DNA from 2 places in the Exiguobacterium sp. s5 genome. Region 2 is predicted to be linked to the other one. Evidence: riboswitches for the same ligand, from Rfam matches in the RefSeq annotation. Region 2 holds a riboswitch; the other holds the start of a gene.
The links. A riboswitch is a leader RNA that binds a small molecule or an ion and turns the genes downstream of it on or off. The one in region 2 is predicted to bind FMN.
Positions count from the first base shown of each region.

Region 1 (4,212 bases), on a different contig from region 2:
TATCCGCGAGGACGACGAAGTCTCCTTCGTTCTCACGGTCCTCATCGTCGACGACGATAATCGGTCGTCCCATCTTCAAATCTTCGACTGCTTCTTCAATCGTGTGGAACATTACCATCCCGCCTTTCCATACCCTTGCGACGCCAATGATTCAAGCGTCATCGGTTTTTGATTTACGAGTTTTTCCATATATTTAGCCAACATGTCACATTCCAAATTGACCGCGTCTCCTGCCTGTTTCATCCCGAGCACCGTCTCACTGTACGTATGTGGGATGAGTGACAACGTGAACCCGCGTTCGGTGACATCAAACACCGTCAAGCTCGTCCCGTCGACCGAAATCGAACCTTTTGGGACGATATAGCGGAGGAGCGACGGCTCGCAACTGATGTCGACATAGACGGCGTTCGCGAGCGACCGTTTTTTCACGATGCGCCCGACCCCATCGACGTGACCCGAGACGAAATGGCCGCCGAAGCGTCCGTTCGCGGGCATAGCCCGCTCCAAGTTGACGTTCGTGCCGGGGCGGACCCCATCAAGACTCGACGCTTTGAGCGTCTCCGGCATGACGTCGACCGAGAAACTGTCGCGATCGAACGTCGTCACCGTGAGACAGATGCCGTTGACGGAGATGCTGTCACCGAGCTTCACGTCCTCGAGGACGACCTGTCCGGCGAGCGTGAGCCGCAGGGATGACCCGTTCCGTTTCACTGCCTTGACACTACCAATCTCTTCAACGATTCCCGTGAACATCGGACTCCCCCTTTCGCATGATCAGTTTAATGTCGGTGCCGACCGTCTCGACCGATTGAACCTCATACCGTTCGACCGTATCGAGCGGCCCGTCATGATGCGAGCGGTAGAAACCGCCCTTGCCGCCGAACACGCGTGGCGACTGATACATGACCCACTCGTCGACGAACTGTCCGTCCAAGAGTGAAGTGACGAGTGTCGGTCCCGCTTCGACGAGCATACGACCGACGCCGCGTGCGTAGACGTCTTGCAGGACAGCTTCGAGCGATGTGTAGTCGGCGAGCTCAACGCCGCGTTGTGTGAACGCGTCCCGCTTCACTCGATCGTCGGACGTCGTGTAGAGCAATACCGGCACATCGTTCGCCGTCCGGACGAGCTGACTCGAGAGCGGCGTACGCAACTCACGGTCGAGCACGATTCGGAGCGGTTGTGTCGTCTCACGGTCGAGCCGGACGGTGAGTGCCGGATCGTCGGCGAGGACGGTGCCGACACCGGTCAAAACGGCGTCGACCGTCGCCCGCAGTTCATGGACGTCCCGTCTCGCTGCCGTCCCCGTCACCCACTTGCTGTCACCGTGATCGAGCGCGACTTTGCCGTCGAGGCTCGTCGCCGTCTTCAAGATGACGTAAGGCCGCTTCGTCTCGAGTGAACGTAAGAACGCCGTATTGAGCGCCCGCGCCTCACGCTCGAGCAGCCCGACCTCGACGTCAATCCCGGCCGCTTTCAACCGGGCGATGCCGCGCCCTGAGACGAGCGGATTCGGGTCTTCCATCGCGATGACGGCACGCTTGATGCCGGACTCGACGAGCAGGTCGGCACACGGCGGCGTCTTGCCGTGATGCGAGCACGGTTCGAGCGTGACGTACATCGTCGCACCGTAGGCGGCAGCGCCGGCCATGCGGATGGCATGCACCTCGGCATGCGCTTCCCCGGCTTTCAGATGAGCGCCGAACCCGACGACCCGGCCGTCTTTGACGACGACGGCGCCGACGCGCGGGTTGATGCCGGTCGATGAGGCGGACTTGGCCAATTGGATGGCTTGTTGCATGTACTGATTCATAATCTCCCTCCTTGTTTCGCACAAACAAAAAGACCTCAAGGAATGATCCTCAAGGTCTCGGTGGGAGGTGTCGGTCGTCATTTGGGCAAGCCAAATAAGCGTTTTCTTTACAGAAAAACGTACGACGAACTACAGGTCACGTGGACCTGTTCTGTTTCCTTCTCCCATCCAGACTATACTGTCGGCTCTAGAATCGCACTAGATCCACCGTTCGCACACGTGCGCCCGGGTCACGGACTTAAGGCTCGCGCCTATCACCGCCGGTTGGGACTTTCACCCGACCCCGAAGGAATATTTGTTTGTACGATTCCACTTTAGCGCAAAAATAAATCGATGGCAAAACGAAATGCGCAAAAAGGCGCCGCTCGAGTGAGCAGCGCCTTCAGAATCATGCCAAGAATAGGACGACGAGGAGACCGACGATCCAGCAATAGAACGAGAAATATTTGAGTTCGCCTTTTGCCATGATGTGTTGGAACCATTTGAGCGAGATGGCCGTGAGCGCATACGAGGCGATGAACGCCAAGATGAGCGGTCCGAACAGTTCACGCGTTTCCGGATTCGTGAACAGCGCCGGTCCATCTAAAATCATCGTCCCGAGACTGACCGGGATGAATAAGAAGAACGAGAAGCGGAGGGCCGACTCTTGCTTGATGCCGAGGAGCATCGCCATGACGATTGTGGCGCCGGAGCGGCTGATCCCTGGAATGAGTGCGACCGCTTGAGCAAGTCCAATCAAAATCGCGTCGCGGAGCGTGATGCCGCCGTCCCCTTTGTTTCCACGCATGTTGCGGATGAACCAGAGCGCAAGCCCGGTCAAGATGAGCGTGTAACCGACCGTGGCGACTCCACCGAGCGTCTCCCCGATCCAATCACCGAACAAGACACCGAGCAAACCAGCCGGGACGGTCGCGACAAGCAAGAGCCCGATGAACTTAACATCAATCATCGTTTCGTCGCTACGATCTTTCTTAAATAAGAACGTCCACAGACTGACGACGAGACGGACGACGTCTTTCCGATAAATCGTCAAGACGGCGAGCAGCGAGGCGAAGTTCACGAATATCTCGAACGAGAGTCCCGGCAGTTCGATATCGAACAGCTCTTGGAAGATGACCAAGTGACCGCTTGACGAAATCGGGATCGGCTCCGTGAAGCCTTGAATCAAACCGAGCAGTAAGTAGAACAACCATATTGTCATATCGTAATATCCTCTTTTCTTTTTTACATCAATTCCATTATTTTAGCAGACCGTCTGTTTCACTGACCAGCCTTTCAAAAAAAATTCGTTATTTTCAAAACTTTCATTGATTAGTCTGAAAATTAAATTTATTATAGAAGAGTACTCAACTGGTGCAACGGTGATGACCCCATTGGCCAGTTGGGTACTTTTTCGTACAGAATATGACATTTACGCCATCATAAAACTTTTTGTTTACAATTGAACCCATTTAATATTAAATTTGTAATAGAACTGTTACCATTTTTTCAAAGTATAAACAGGTCTTTAGACCTACCAGTTCATAAAATCGGTTTAAAAAAACTTGAAGAATGCACTTATAAATTGTAAAAACTGGCCGATAGTATGATTGTAGAAGCAACTTCGTCATCTTTGTCGGTTCAGATATGAGTCCATGGAAGGAGGAACCATCATTGAGTCAAACGCTATCCACTAAATCCCACCACTTGTCCACCGAACAGCAGAGGATGATTCACTGTATCCGTCTACTCGGCGACTTGTTGAAGGAACGTCCCCGTCGCTCTGTATATCGTCGCTTCGCGATGGAACAAAGCTGGCCATCTCCCGAGTCGATTATCCGACAGTTCGGGTCATGGGCAGAGGCGCTCGCCATCGCCGGCTACGAATGGCATGGAGAGGCGACCGTCGACCTCCCAGATAAAATGCCGAAGTACACGCGCGAAGATATCATCGAGACGCTCGCCCTCTACTCGCGCGACATGGGATCGATCATCACGCTCAAAAAATATCAGGAATGGCGCAAGCTTCATCCGAAAGCACCAAGCCATTACCATATCGTCAAGACGTTCGGCTCGTGGCATGACGCCTGTGCCGAAGCCGGACTTGAAGCGAGTGTGACCTATTCCAAATCCGAGCTCTCGAACGCACTCCGTGAAGCGATTCACGAGATGGGCTTCTCTCTTTCCTTCGAGGCGTATCGCGAATGGGCAAAACGAAACAACAAACCATCCACGAAAGCCATCCTTCATCGTTACGGCTCGTGGTCGGCTGCGATTCACGCGGTCGAGTCAGAAATCTTCAATCAGAAATTATAATCTTTCATTCATAAGGAGGACGCCGGGTATCCGGTGTCCTCCTTTATTGCGTTAACAATTGATTGCTTGATCATAGAGGATCGCCACCTCAGCCGGCACCCTCC
Region 1 is NZ_JACSLK010000001.1:559,708-563,919, reverse strand. Features, by position in the region: gene ribB (3,4-dihydroxy-2-butanone-4-phosphate synthase) at 1-112, opposite strand, end outside; gene ribE (riboflavin synthase) at 112-753, opposite strand; gene ribD (bifunctional diaminohydroxyphosphoribosylaminopyrimidine deaminase/5-amino-6-(5-phosphoribosylamino)uracil reductase RibD) at 734-1,813, opposite strand; FMN riboswitch at 1,966-2,108, opposite strand; gene KNP60_RS02930 (undecaprenyl-diphosphate phosphatase) at 2,202-3,014, opposite strand; gene KNP60_RS02925 (homing endonuclease associated repeat-containing protein) at 3,467-4,108, shown strand.
Region 1: linked by a shared signal. The riboswitch ahead of ribD (bifunctional diaminohydroxyphosphoribosylaminopyrimidine deaminase/5-amino-6-(5-phosphoribosylamino)uracil reductase RibD) and the one ahead of KNP60_RS09045 (ECF transporter S component) in region 2 are both predicted to bind FMN.

Region 2 (4,212 bases):
GCCGGTTCAGTTCTTGCTGGATACGCTGCTCTTGGTGTACCGCTCGAGTACTTGCTCGCAGCGAGCTTCATGGCTGCTCCTGCTGGTCTCATGTTCGCGAAAATCATCGTCCCGGAAACAGACGTACCGGATGACGATATCGAAATCGCTGAAGATGAAGAGAACAAGGCAGCGAACTTCGTCGATGCAGCCGCTCGCGGTGCCTCTGACGGTCTCTTCCTTGCTTTGAACGTCGGTGCGATGCTTCTCGCCTTCGTTTCATTGATCGCGCTCGTTAACTTGATTCTCGGTGGAATCGGTGGCTTGTTCGGTTTCGACGGTCTCACGCTTCAATTGATTCTTGGTTATGTGTTCGCACCGCTCGCATTCGTGATCGGTGTGCCATGGGCAGATGCTGTTCAATTCGGTAGCTTCCTCGGACAAAAACTCGTGTTGAACGAATTCGTCGCTTTCTCTGAATTCGCACCAATCATCGGTTCTGGTGACCTCTCGGCACGTACGGAAGCTATGATCGCGTTCGCACTCTGTGGATTCGCCAACATCTCATCACTCGCCATCCTTCTCGGTGGTCTTGGTGGAATGGCGCCGAACCGTCGGAACGACATCGCGCGCATGGGTGTCCTCGCGATTCTCGCAGGTACGCTTGCCAACTTGATGTCAGCGACACTCGCTGGTCTTCTTCTCTAATCAAACACGGTATACTCAGAGTGATCACTTCGGTGGTCACTCTTTTTCGTTGCGACGTTTATGAATGAACAGCAAAAACCGACCGTAAGGCGGTCGGTTTCACTAGTGTTTATCATCCCTGACGAGGTATATCCACTTCTTGGAGTCTCGGCCAAGTGGCTTGCCAATTCTTTTTATTGATCCGGGCTCGATAAACATGATGGTGTGAAGCGTCGTTCGCAAAGGCCGGAGTCGGTCGTAACTTTAGTTCGACTATGTCGTCGATACCGTAAGGGGCGGCCAGCTTCAAGCGTCCGCCCGCATCAAGACTGACACCGATGGCCGTGACCGTCTCAGGGAAATGGGCCAAGGCGTCGACCGCAGATTGATACGGTGGCAATTGATTGACCAGGTGCATGCGGGCCTGGTTTTTGACCGACCAAGGGACGTTCGGTAACAGGTCGTGCAGTTGTGCCTCATACTGTTTTTCAATCGCCTCGTCGATGTGAGATCGGTCAAAGTAGATGACATCGACGTCCTCGGTTGGCGTCGATACTTCGTAGCCGTGCGCGTCATCCCATATTTTTGCCCGCACGTATCCGGCACAAATCCACCAATCGGGTAAACCGAGCGAAGCGACGATTGTCAACAGACGCATCAGTTCCACATCAGTCTCTAAAAAACGGGTCACATCTTCAGTCGTGTTCAATCCATCTCCTCCTATTCTCTCATTAGCATAGCGTACCTATACAAAAAGCACCTAGACCGGTGTCTAGGTGCTTGTCAGTTACGCTTGAAGTTGCATGCGCTGGCGTTCGATCCACGGCTTCAATTTGAGGAAGAGTGGGACGAACAAGGCGCTGATCAACAAGGCCTTAATGAAGTTGAACGGCAAGATACCGTATAGGACGAGGTCCGTTTTGACAGCCGGTTGTGCCATCTCGGTCATGCCGAAGAAGAACGCGTAGGCTGGTAAGATGAGCAAATAGTTCAAGATCGCCAAGCTGAGTGCCATCGTGATTGTGCCGGCCACGAGGCCTGAAGCGAGCGCTTTATTCGTTTTACGTTTATGGTAGAACCATGCGACCGGATACATGAAGGCGACACCTGCAAAGAAGTTTGCGACTTCACCGACCGGAACGCCGCCACCGTTAAAGACATAGTAGAGGACGTTTTTTAGAGCGACGACCACGACGCCTGCGAGTGGGGAGAACACGATTCCGGCGACGAGCGCGGGAATGTCACTGAAATCCACTTTTAAGAACGGTGGTAGGAAAGGCAGCGGGAAGTTAAAGAGCATGAGGACAAAAGAAATGGCCCCGAGCATCGATAGCGTCACCAGTGTTGTCAATCGTTTGTTGCGCGTTGTTTTCATCAAAATCTCTCCTTTTGTCGCTCCTTGATGAATGGCACCCGTCGCATAGAAAAACCCGATTGTATCAAACAATCGGGAGAGTTTACGCGCATACGAAATAGATGTTCTCATCGGTGTTTAGACCACGCCGAAGAAAACATCCGGATATCGGTCGGATGCCGCCATCTTCTCCCATCCAGACTTTACTGTCGGCTTTCGAATCTCACGAAATCAGCAAGCAACGCCTTGCTCGCTCACGGGCTGAGAAGAACTTGTCTTCAATACCGCCGGTCGGGAATTTCACCCTGCCCCGAAGATGGAACGATTTAATTTTTTTTGTTACAGTTTAGTTATACAAGATATTTCACAAAATCTCAAGTCAGTTGACTTGAAGTTAAGATAACGAAGGAGGAGTTCAGATGATTCATTTGACAGAATCAGCCGCATTACAAGTCATCGATATGATGAAACAGACCGAACGCCCCGACGACCAGTACTTGCGGATCAAAGTGCAAGGGGGCGGGTGTACCGGCCTGTCTTACGGGATGGGGTTTGATGAGGATAAGACAGACAAGGACGTTCAGTTTGACCACTACGGTGTCCGTGTCATCGTCGCGGAAGCCGATCACGGGGTCGTCGTCGGTCTCGAGATTGACTATAAGCAGTCGATGCTCGGAGGCGGCTTCACGATTAAAAACCCGAACGCCATCGCCACGTGCGGTTGCGGCTCAAGTTTCCGGACGGCATCGAACGCCGGGACACCTGGGGATTGCTAAACGAAAGGCCAATCATGCCTCATGATTGGCCTTTTTTGTATTCAGTCTGTCTCTTCAATCAGAATTAATCGAATGAGTTTCGAAGCCGCGTCTAGCTCGATTTGATGTTGCCAAGGACGAAACGCTGTGATTTTACACGTGTCGTTCGTGATGCGGAACGAACAGACGCTCTCTTCCTCTTGGTCAAGAACCGAGTAACGGCTGAAGTCCGATAAGCTTTGATAGATGGCATATTGTGTCGGTAATTCACACGACCATCCTTTTTCTAATGTGATTTGATGCATGCGTCTCGCCTCTTTCTTCTCTATATATATAAGAATAACAAAAATATTCAAGGATGTGGAAGATTAGTCGAGAGGATGCAAGGGAAAATGAAAAGAGATGTCATTTCATGTAGGAGGGGCAGGGAAGATGAGAAAAGTATTGATATTCGGTGGGTCACGCTATTTTGGAAAGCGCTTGGCACTTCGGTTGGCGGAGGCCGGTGACGATGTAACGATTGTGACGCGTGGACAACTCCAAGTACCCGAGGCGGAGGGCATCCGGTCGATCAAAGGGGACCGGCAGTCGGTGGCGACGATGAAAGATTTGTCACGCGACCATTACGACCTCGTCTATGACAATATTTGCTTTAACCCGTACCAGGCAAAAATCGCCTCGGACGCTTTCATGGATCAGGTCGGTAAATATGTGCTCACGTCGACGATGTCGGTTTATGCGCCAGGCGCCGAGTTGAAAGAAAGTGATTTCAATCCGCTCCATCATGACTATCATCTCGAATCCGAACATGATTACGGGCAAGGGAAGCGAGAGGCTGAGTCGTATTTCTTCCATCGCGCCTCGTTCCCGGTCGCGACGGTCCGCTTGCCGATCGTGCTCGGACCCGACGACTATACAGACCGTCTCAAGTTTTATATCGACGCCGTCCGACGGGAAGAGCCAATCGTGCTCCATCATCCGGAAGCGAAGATGGGGTTCATCTCAAGCTTTGAGGCGGCCGCCTTTCTAGAATGGGTCGGTCGGGCGAACGTGACCGGACCGTTCAACGCGGCGAGTGAAGGGGTCATCTCGCTCGGGGCACTCATGGAACGGATCGGCCATCACTTAAATAAACCGGTTCAGATCATCAAAGATGGCGAGTCGTCGCCGTACGATACGGACGTCGACTATTATATGTCGATCGCCGAGGCGAAAAAGGCCGGTTTCGTCTTCACCCAACTCGACGACTGGCTCGACCGGGTCATTGTGCAAACAATCCGCAAATGAAAAATGGCCCTCATCATGAAGATGGGGGCCACATCGTTATTTCCCGGCAAATACCGAAGTCGAATGTTGCGGGTGACGCGCTGTCGGGTCGACGAGCTGCTTCACTTGGTTGATGGCGATCGGGGCTTCACCGAAGCCTGTCGCAATCAA
Region 2 is NZ_JACSLK010000003.1:342,863-347,074, reverse strand. Features, by position in the region: gene KNP60_RS09055 (NupC/NupG family nucleoside CNT transporter) at 1-687, shown strand, start outside; gene KNP60_RS09050 (nucleotidyltransferase family protein) at 800-1,324, opposite strand; gene KNP60_RS09045 (ECF transporter S component) at 1,454-2,041, opposite strand; FMN riboswitch at 2,201-2,342, opposite strand; gene KNP60_RS09040 (HesB/IscA family protein) at 2,440-2,796, shown strand; gene KNP60_RS09035 (hypothetical protein) at 2,838-3,080, opposite strand; gene KNP60_RS09030 (NAD-dependent epimerase/dehydratase family protein) at 3,208-4,062, shown strand; gene KNP60_RS09025 (NAD(P)/FAD-dependent oxidoreductase) at 4,099-4,212, opposite strand, start outside.